DNA from 2 places in the Brucella oryzae genome. Region 2 is predicted to be linked to the other one. Evidence: riboswitches for the same ligand, from Rfam matches in the RefSeq annotation. Region 2 holds a riboswitch; the other holds the start of a gene.

Region 1 (5,327 bases), on a different contig from region 2:
TAACGCCCGTGACGAAATTCGAGTTTCTGTTCGGCAAGCAACTGCCCTATATCGGGCTGGCATTTTTGAATTTCCTGATGCTGACAGCCTTTGCGGTGTTTATTTTCCGGGTGCCGTTTACGGGAAGCTTCCCGACTTATGCGCTGGCGGCGCTTCTCTATGTCACGATTGCGACCGGCATGGGGTTGGTGCTGTCCACCTTCATGAACAGCCAGATCGCAGCGATCTTCGGAACGGCGCTTCTGACACTCATTCCGGCTGTGCAATATTCAGGCATTATTGATCCCGTGTCGTCGCTGCAAGGTGCGGGCGCGTTCATCGGCAAAATCTATCCGGCGACCTATTTCGTAACCATTTCGCGCGGGGTTTTCTCCAAGGCCTTGGGGTTTGCCGATCTCGCAGGCTCGTTTTTGCCGCTGCTGATTGCGGTGCCGGTTCTCATGGCGCTCGCTATCGTTCTTCTCAAGAAACAGGCGAGCTAAGATGCGGATATCCAACATATTCCAGCTTGGCGTGAAGGAACTGCGCGGTCTGGTGCGCGATCCAATGCTGCTGATCCTGATCGTCTATGCCTTTACGCTTGCTATTTATACGGCTTCGAAAGCGATGCCTGAGACTCTCAACAATGCGGCGATAGCGATTGTCGATGAAGATCAGTCGCCTGTTTCGAGCCGGATCACGACGGCATTTTATCCGCCATATTTCGTACCGCCGAAGCTGATTTCATCCTACGAAATGGATGCCCGGATGGATGAGGGGCTTGATACATTTGCACTGAACATACCGCCGAATTTCCAACGTGATCTTCTGGCGGGACGTTCACCGACGATCCAGCTCAATGTCGATGCGACCCGGATGAGCCAGGCCTTTACTGGTGGTGGTTATGTGCAGTCGATTGTTTCGAGTGAAGTGAGCGAATTTCTCAATCACTATCGCGGCAGTGCGCAAACGCCCGTTGATCTCAATCTCAGAGCGCGGTTCAATCAGGATTTGAACAAGGGCTGGTTCGGCGCGATCAACAATGTGATTTCGTCGGTCACAATGCTATCGATCATTCTGACGGGCGCCGCGCTCATTCGGGAACGCGAACACGGAACGATAGAACATCTGCTGGTGATGCCGGTAACGCCGGTTGAAATTATGGTCAGCAAGATATGGTCCATGGGGCTGGTCGTGTTGGTTGCCTCGGCATTTGCATTGGTTTTCGTGGTGCAGGGACTACTTGCCGTTCCGATCTATGGTTCGGTATTGCTGTTTCTCGTTGGTGCAGCGCTCCAGCTTTTCGCAACGACCGGCCTTGGTATTTTTCTGGCCACTGCGGCTGGTTCGATGCCGCAGTTCGGAATGTTGCTCATGCTGGTGCTATTGCCGTTGCAAGTACTTTCAGGGGGGACAACGCCGCGCGAAAGCATGCCGGAAATCATCCAGACAATCATGCTGGCAGCGCCGAATACGCATTTCGTCATATTGGCGCAATCGATCCTGTTTCGTGGAGCAGGGTTGAGCGTCGTCTGGCCGCAATTTCTGGCACTGATTGTCATTGGCTCAGTGTTGTTCTACTTCGCGCTCCAGCGTTTCCGTGCATTCCTGCGATAGGAAAATTCTTTGAAAACAGGAGGCTGAATCCATTCCTTGCGAATGTGATTCAGTTTTCTGTGCTGGATTGCGCTTTAGCGGAGTTGCGAATCCTTAACCATGTTGCTATCGCAATTCTCAGGAAACGGTTCCGCTGTTCAGGCGGATGAAAAGGGAACACGGTGAAGCCATTTGGCTGATGCCGCGACTGCCCCCGCAACTGTAACCGGAGAGCTATCCTCCACAGCCGCGCAAGCGGTGAAAGCCACTGAGAGCAATCGATGCGCTCGGGAAGGCGGAGGGAAAGTGACGACCCGGAAGTCAGGAGACCTGCCGTATCCGGTCACCCATGCATGGATACGGGGTGTGTCCAGGCGCGGCTGTCCGTGGCGGTGACATTGTTGAAATGTTGCCGTCGGGAAGAAGGGCGCTTCAGTGCCAATATCACTTCAACCTGCGGTGCGAGGAAAAGCCGGTATCGGTCTCCGGTTCGGCGGGTTGAGGGAAAATGCATCTTTTGAAATCATCAGTTCTATTGGTATCGGCCAGTATTCTTGCGCCGCCGTCCGCGGCGCTTGCTAAAAGTCCGCCGGACAGCGATGGCGTCGTCGTTCTTGATACAATCGTGGTCACACCATTGCGCCGCGCGTCTTCGCTGCAGCGTTCGACCTCGTCGGTGACAGTCATCGATTCAGTGGACATAGAACGCTCGGCCGCTCCCGATCTGCAATCGTTGTTGAAGTCCTATAGCGGTATCTCCGTAAAGACGAATGGCGGGCAGGGCTCGTCGTCGGATATTTACATGCGCGGCATGTCTTCCAAGCAGACGGTCGTTCTCATCAATGGTGTGCGCACAGCGTCGGCGACAACCGGTGCAACCGCGCTTGCGAACATTCCTCTGAGTTCCATCGACCGTGTTGAAATTGCCAAAGGCTCTCATTCTGCGCAATACGGTGCCGATGCCATGGGTGGAGTGATCAATATCATCACCAAGCAGGGCGGAGCCTGCGGTGAGCGCTCCTGGTGCGGTAGTCTTTCTACCGGTGTCAGCCATCCGTGGGGTGGCTATGCTTCCGGGTCTATTCAGGGGCGAAGCAACGACGGTATCGACTATGCTTTTGGCGCAGCTATAACCGGCACGCAGGGATACGACTTCACCACATCGGACGCCTATGGCCATGAACCGGATCGCGACGGATTCCTGCAAGGCTCTTTCAACTTTGCCCTGTCGAAGGATTTCGACTGGGGTAAAATTTATGCGGATGGTCTCCTTAGCCGTGGGCGCAATCAGTATGACGCCAAGGCGCCGTCACCGAACCAGGCCGATAGCACCGCATTTACGGGCAAGATCGGAACGCGCATCGATCATACGGCGGATTGGTCGTCTACGCTGGAATTCAGCACCGGTATCGACAACAGCCGCAATTTCCGGAAAGGCGTGAGCGGTTCGGACCGGTTTGAAACCAAGCGTTATGGTGTCTTTGCCTCGACCGAAAAGAGTTTTGACACCGGCACGGTCAACCACACCGCGACCGCTGGTGTGGAAGCTTATCGTGAGGAGATCAACACCACCGTTGCTTATGATGAAACCAGCCGCGATCTGGCTGCTGTATTCGGTCAATATTCGCTCGAATATGAGGCGCTGCGCTTCGATGGCGGGCTGCGTTATGACCATAACGGCCAGTTTGGCGATGTCGTGACCTATAATCTGGGTACGAGTTATGAAGTTCTGCCAGACCTTGTTTTACGGTCATCCTATGCCACGGGTTTTCGGGCACCAACATTCAACGAACTCTATTATCCGGGCTTCGCCAACCCTGATTTGCAGCCGGAAAAGTCCCGTTCGTATGAAGTTGGCTTGAACTGGCAGGCTACGGCTTCGACAAGCCTTGATATGGCGTTCTATCAGACATGGTTGCGCGATGCGATCATGAGCACCGCGCCATCTTATCTGCCCTACAACGTCGCTAGCGCGAAGGTTACGGGCTTCGAAGCCACATTGGCGCATCGTTTTGATGACCGCTGGGGCGTCAAGGGATCGGTTGATCTGAAACAGCCAATCGATAAGGATACGGATAAAGATCTTCCCTATCGCGAACGTTTCAAGGCAGCGGCTGAGATCAACTTCAAGCCAATTGAAAAGCTCGATCTGACTGCGAGATTGATCTATGGCGGTTCGCGCTATGTCGATGCCGCGAACAGCAAGAAACTTGGAGATTATGTGACGGCTGATTTCGTGGCACTCTATTCCATAGACAAACAATCGCAGTTGAAGTTCTCAGTCGAGAATATCTTTGACAAGGACTATCAGAGCAGCTCTGGCTATATTGCACCGGGACGCACAATCAATGTCGGATTGACTCGCAATTTCTGAGGTTGAACAGAGAATGAAAAGGGCGTCCGCAAAATGGATCACCAGCTTCTGCCTCGCGGCGGGGCTGGCCCTATTCGTTCGAAATTCGGCAGATGCGGCGGACATTCCTCGGCACGTCGTTTCCATCAACGTATGCACCGATCAGCTGGCATTGCTGCTGGCTAATGAAGGCCAGTTGCGGTCGGTTTCGTACTTGTCGCAGGACCCGGAGCTGTCTGTCGTGGCTGCGAAAGCCCGGGAGTTGCCAGTCAACCATGCGCAGGCCGAAGAAGTCTTTCTGATGAAACCTGATCTTGTGCTGGCGGGAACATTCTCGTCGAGAGCAACGGTTGGGCTGCTGCGGAGGCTGGGTGTTCGTGTGGAAGAGTTTGCGCCGGCCCGCTCGTTCGGTGATATAGAAGACCATCTGCGCCGCATGGGTGAGTTGCTCGGAAGAAAGGCAGAAGCAAGTCGGGAAATCGACAAAATGAAAGCTGCTTTGGCGGCAATTCGACCTCCAGTCCTCCGCAAGACGGTCGTGCTTTACTATGCCAATAGTTACACATCTGGCCGGGGAACGCTGGTCGATGAAGCTGTGCGCCTTGCCGGACTTGATAATCTGGCTGACAAGGCAGGCGTTAGCGGTTCTGCTCCGCTGCCGTTGGAAAAGCTGGTGCTCGAAAAGCCGGATATTCTGGTGCGTAGTTCAAGAGATCGTGCGCCTGCGCTGGCTTTCGAGAATTTCGAACATCCGGCGTTGCGGGCGCTTGAAAAACAGGTGAGAGCGGTGACGATAGCGGATAATCTGACGGTTTGCGGTGGGCCATTCAGCGTTGAAGCCGTGGCGGAACTTGCGGAGGCGGCGCGTGACTGAACGTAACCGCTTCTATCTTCTGCTCGGCGGGCTGGCCATGCTTGTGGTTTTGCTCTTCATTGTTTCGTTGCTGACCGGGCCGGCGGCGATCAGTATCCCTGACAGCCTCAAGGCGCTTTTGGGTGATGACAGCGAAATGATCGTGCTGGTCATGCGCGAAATTCGCTTGCCTCGGGCACTGCTTGCGCTCCTCATCGGAGCCTCGCTCGGATTGTCTGGAGCTGCTTTGCAAGGTTATTTACGCAACCCGCTCGCGGAACCGGGTTTGCTTGGAGTGAGCGCATCTGCGTCATTCGGCGCTGTCATTGCTATCTATAGCGGCCTGTCGCTTCTGTTTCCGCTGGCCTTGCCGCTGCTCGCACTGGCAGGCGCTTTCGTGTCGGTGTTTCTTGTCAAGCTTCTGGCGGGACGCAATGCCGGTACGCTTGCGGTCATATTGGCAGGCGTCGCGGTGACCAGTCTCGCCGGTGCATTGACGGCGCTGGCGCTCAACCTGTCGCCCAACCCGTTTGCCGCAATGGAAAT
Region 2 (5,327 bases):
TCGAACCCCTTGAACGATTTCCCCGTTTCCATCGCAATCCGGTTCGATGCGCGGATTGCGTGATAGGTCACCGTATAAAAATAGATATTCGTGAAATCGACGCCTTCCTCCGAGCCGTAGTAAATCCGCTCGCGGGCGAGATAACCATGCAGGTTCATCTGGCCGAGACCGATGGCATGGCTTTCATCATTCCCTCGGGCGACCGACGGCACGGAACCTATATGGCTCATATCGGAAACTGCAGTCAGAGCGCGGATGGAGGTCTCGATGGTCTTGCCGAAATCGGGCGAGTCCATTGCTGCTGCAATGTTGAGCGAACCCAGATTGCACGAAATATCCTTGCCGAGATGATCATAGGAAAGGTCTTCGCCGAAGATGCTCGCCTCACTCACCTGGAGGATTTCCGAACAGAGATTGCTCATGGTGATGCGTCCGTCGATCGGATTGGCGCGATTCACCGTGTCCTCGAACATGATATAGGGATAACCGGATTCGAACTGGATTTCCGCCAGCACCTGAAAGAACTCGCGCGCATTGATCTTCTTCTTGGTAATACGCGCCTCATCGACCATTTCCCGATATTTTTCGGTGACCGAAATCTCGGTCAGCGGTACGCCGTAAACCCGCTCCACATCATAGGGCGAGAAGAGGTACATATCCTCGTTATTCTTCGCGAGTTCGAAGGTAATGTCCGGAATGACCACACCAAGCGACAAGGTTTTGATACGGATTTTCTCGTCGGCGTTTTCCCGCTTCGTGTCGAGAAAACGCATGATATCCGGGTGGTGTGCGTGCAGATAGACAGCGCCAGCGCCTTGCCGCGCGCCGAGCTGATTGGCGTAGGAAAAGGAATCCTCAAGAAGCTTCATCACCGGAATGATGCCGGATGACTGATTCTGGATCTGCTTGATAGGGGCGCCCGCCTCGCGAATATTGGTAAGGCTCAAGGCCACCCCGCCACCCCGTTTCGACAATTGCAGAGCCGAATTGATGGAGCGGCCGATGGACTCCATATTGTCCTCGACACGCAGCAGAAAACACGAGACGAGCTCGCCGCGCTGTTTCTTTCCCGCATTGAGGAATGTAGGCGTCGCAGGCTGGTAGCGGCCTGAAATGATCTCTTCCATCAGATCGTGCGCAAGCTGCTCATTGCCGCGTGCCAGCGCCAGCGCCACCATGCAGACGCGGTCTTCATAGCGCTCCAGATAGCGCTTTCCGTCGAAGGTTTTCAGCGTATAGCTGGTGTAATATTTGAATGCGCCGAGAAAGGTCGGAAACCGGAATTTCTTCGCATAGGCTTCGTCGAAAAGATCGCGCACGAAATTGAAGGAATACTGGTCCAGCACGTCCTGTTCGTAATAACCTTCCGTCACCAGATAATCGAGCTTTTCCCGCAAGTTATGGAAAAAGACGGTGTTCTGGTTCACGTGCTGGAGGAAATATTGCCGCGCAGCCTGCCGGTCGCGATCAAGCTGGATTTTCCCCTCGTCATCATAGAGGTTCAGCATCGCGTTAAGCGCGTGATAATCCATCCCGTCCGAGGATTTTGACGGTGTGCTGCTGTTGGTAGTTGTCGCTAGAGGCGCATCCTGCACCGCTGGCCATGCCTCGCGCTCCCGGATCAGGGTCGTGTCTGCCGTGTCCAAAATCGTTCCATCCCGTTTTTGACATTGCCAATGTCCTCATCGGTTCCCAGAAGCTCGAAGCGGTAGAGATAGGGAACCTGACATTTGGCGGAGATAATGTTGCCGGCGATACAGAAAGCCTCGCCGAAATTGCTGTTTCCCGCGGCAATCACGCCGCGGATGAAAGAGCGGTTGCTCTCGTCGTTGAGGAAGCGGATCACAGGCTTGGGGACAGCGCCCTTGGAGCCGCCGCCACCATATGTGGGCGTCACGAGCACGAACGGCTCACGCACCTGCAATCCGCCTGAACCGTCCATCGGGATACGGTTCGACCGCATTCCAAGCCGCTCGACAAACCGATGCGTATTCTCCGATCGGCTGGAAAAATAGACGATCAGGCTCATGTGACCGCAGCCCTCAGGCGAGCGCGCTGATCATATCGGGCCGGAAGCCCGCCCAATGGGATTCACCCGCGACCACCACCGGCACCTGGCGATAACCCATGCCCTGAACGAGATGGAAAGCATCGGCATCGGCGGAAATATCGATGACTTCATATTCGATACCCTGGCGGTCGAGGGCGCGGGTGGTGGCCGTGCATTGGACGCAGGCGGGCTTGCTGTAAACGGTAACGTTCATTTTTTTCTCGCTGGTTGGGAGGACGCAAAGAGCCGTTCGCGCATCGCAAAATGCGCGTTGAAAGACACAAGACAGGGGATCGGCCAGCCGCAAATAAGCAGCCTGACCGCACAAACTATGCCGCGAAGGGAGGACCGGAACCGAAACTGAATAGACTGAACATGGACTTCACCCCGAAGTTATGAGCATTTCCAGCAAAAGTGCGAAGCGGCTTTGCTTAAGGTAATGCGTAAAAACAAAGCGGAAGTTCGGGGCAGCAATCGGCAAGGCAATAGTTTGCCACACATAATTGCGCGCCAACCGGACACCCCGCCCGTGGACGTACTCGTTCAAGGCAGGTCTCCTGGCTCACGGATCAACGTTCTGTCCGCCTTCCCAGCCAAAGCCAGTGACATGATGAACAGAACTCTCCGCTTACAGTTGCGGGGGCAGCTCCGGCATTGCCGCATCCATCATGGATGAAACGCACCGAATTCCCGTCTTAGCTTTCGATCCAACGAATCGAAAGAACCTAGAACACTATATATAGTAGCTGAAGTAAAAATCCCGTCAACGGGTAGTTGGCGGCAAAACGTAAAATGAGCGGGCCATTCTGGCAGCCCTGTGAATAGCAGGGATTATCGCTGTTTATCTTGCGGGTTTGATCGGTTTCGGTCTGAACTCCGATTTAATCGCCTTGAGCGCCATGCGGTCTACCAGCGTTGGGGCGATAAGTTTCAACCACCGCCCGAATCGCATCTGGCGCGTCATCAACACTTCACGCTTGCGCGCCTCCACGCCATCCAGCATCAACCGCACAGCTTCCTCGACGGGCATCATGTCATCTTCCCGCACACCGCTCGTTCCAAGAGCGGCACCGCTTGCACCATAACCGACTTTGCGAATGTCGGTTTTGACGACACCCGGATAGACGATTGTCACGGAAATACCGCTGGGGGTCAGTTCCGCGCGAAGCGCCTCGCAGAAGCCTGAGAGGGCGAACTTCGTTCCGCTATAGGCGGTGCGCCCCGGCACACCGATCAACCCGGCAACAGAAGAAACAGCAACGATCCGCCCCTTGCTGGCGGCAAGATGCGGAAGTGCAGCATGAATAGGCCAGACACTGCCCCAATAGTTCAACTCCATCAGGTCATGCATCCAATCGAGATCATCCGGCTTGATCTCGGCAAAATTGGCATGGGCCGACATGCCCGCATTCACAATCAGCGTATCGATGCGACCATAGGCGGAAACCGCCTTGTCGATCAGGGCGATGCAGGCAGCGCGATCCTTTACGTCGGTGGGTATCACAAGGGCCGAGCTGCCCAGTTGCCGCAATTCGGCGGCCAGATTTTCCAGATTTTCCACATTACGCGCAGCGAGCACAAGAGCAGCATTGGCGCGGTCACGCCGGGCAATCTGCCGTGCAGTTTCTGCACCTATTCCTTCCGATGCTCCCGTTATGATCGTCACATCCATGCGAGGCCCTCCCTGCCTGTCGATCCGATGACAGGCAAGGTACAGGCAGGGCAATCCGCGCGTCTAGTGATTTAGATCTTGCGCGATAGAATGGCGGCGATAGCGAGACCGCCGATCAGCGATATGTGTTCCAGTGCCACCGTCATATCCCGGAACGCCTCTTCTCCTTCTTTCGCCCAGAACGGATGAGCGATGGGAATAGTAAAAATCGTAAAGACAGCAAGAGCACCACAAGCCAGCCAGGCGCCACGGTTGAGGATGATCATCAACGACCCGCCGATTTGCAGAAGCAGGGTGGCAGTGTTGAACAGCCAGCCAGGATAAAGTCCAAGACCTTCCATCTCTGCGGCATTGGCACCGAAATCGAAGAGCTTGGCCAGACCGCTAGACCAGAAAACGAAGGTGAGGACGATCCGCGCCAGCAAAAGACTGGCGCGGGACTCGAGAATATCAGCAATGAGACGCGGCATCGATCAGTCCTTTCCACCGGTAATCCGGATGACCTTGAATGCCACGGCAACCGCGATTGCTGGCGCGAGCGCGAAAATCACCGAAAGCCAGAGCGAGGCATTTGCCGCCCCCTCCACGCCGCCGGGCACGGCAATACCCGCAAAATTAGCTACCATGCCCGCGCAAGCCGTTCCGAAGGCGATAGCGAAGAGCTGCACGGTCGTCATTCCACCCGCCGCAAGATCCTGCTCGGTCGATGGAGCGCTCTGATAGACGCGCGTGACAAGGCTTGGCCAGGCAAGGCCGATCCCAAAACCGATCAGGATGAGCCCAAGGCAAACGGGCGCGAGCAGCGACCAGTTACCATTACCATGGATCGGAAGAAACACGGCGAGCAGGACGAGACCGGCAAGCGCGAGAATAGGCCCTGCTACGACAAGCTTGTCGCCACCTTTCTCCTGCCATTTGGAACTCAGGAAGGAAGCGATAGTCCAGCCGATAGCCATCAGTGCCGCCAGATAACCCGCCCATAGCGGAGACTGGCCGTGAAGGTGCTGAAGCAGATAAGGCACGTAGATTTCAGGCTGCATACTGAGCATCAAAAGCGCGATCGTAAGGTAGAGCACCCCCAGCGGGGTCGACAGACTGAATGAACGGCGCGGCAGGAGACGTGCCTTGGCGTCGCGATCAACGACTGCGATGATGGCGATCATGAATATCGCAGCGCCCAGGCCAACGATCTTCCATAGCGTCTCCTGAGACAGGCTGCCGGCCGAGACGGCAAGGACCGCGCCCGTCAGCAGGATAAGCTGAAGAACCGGAATGGAAACGCGTTCATTCTTGTCCCAGCTCGAGCGCGGCAAGGTCGCAAACGCGACCACGGCGAAAAGACCCGCAACAGGCAGCAAGGACCAGAAGGCAGCACGCCATGCGCCATATTCGGCAAAGATGCCGCCTATTGCTGGCCCGATCAGCGTTGCCACGCCGAACATTGCGGAAATGAGGCCTATCGCCCGCCCCCACAGACGTTCGGGCAGCACGACACGGGTAAGACCATAAGCAAGCGCGTAGAGGAACCCACCGCCAAGCCCCTGCACACTCCGCCCCGCCAACATGACCGGCATGTTGATGGCAAGGGATGAAATCAGTGTACCG

The links. A riboswitch is a leader RNA that binds a small molecule or an ion and turns the genes downstream of it on or off. The one in region 2 is predicted to bind cobalamin.
Region 1: linked by a shared signal. The riboswitch ahead of JNC70_RS08395 (TonB-dependent receptor domain-containing protein) and the one ahead of nrdH (glutaredoxin-like protein NrdH) in region 2 are both predicted to bind cobalamin.

What each region holds. Positions count from the first base shown of each region.
Region 1 is NZ_JBHEEO010000006.1:160,073-165,399, forward strand. Features, by position in the region: gene rbbA (ribosome-associated ATPase/putative transporter RbbA) at 1-482, shown strand, start outside; gene JNC70_RS08390 (ABC transporter permease) at 484-1,596, shown strand; cobalamin riboswitch at 1,705-1,927, shown strand; gene JNC70_RS08395 (TonB-dependent receptor domain-containing protein) at 2,084-3,949, shown strand; gene JNC70_RS08400 (ABC transporter substrate-binding protein) at 3,963-4,802, shown strand; gene JNC70_RS08405 (FecCD family ABC transporter permease) at 4,795-5,327, shown strand, end outside.
Region 2 is NZ_JBHEEO010000003.1:152,105-157,431, reverse strand. Features, by position in the region: gene nrdE (class 1b ribonucleoside-diphosphate reductase subunit alpha) at 1-1,646, opposite strand, end outside; gene nrdI (class Ib ribonucleoside-diphosphate reductase assembly flavoprotein NrdI) at 1,622-2,029, opposite strand; gene nrdH (glutaredoxin-like protein NrdH) at 2,043-2,264, opposite strand; cobalamin riboswitch at 2,581-2,794, opposite strand; gene JNC70_RS04190 (SDR family oxidoreductase) at 2,892-3,722, opposite strand; gene JNC70_RS04185 (DoxX family protein) at 3,794-4,192, opposite strand; gene JNC70_RS04180 (MFS transporter) at 4,196-5,327, opposite strand, start outside.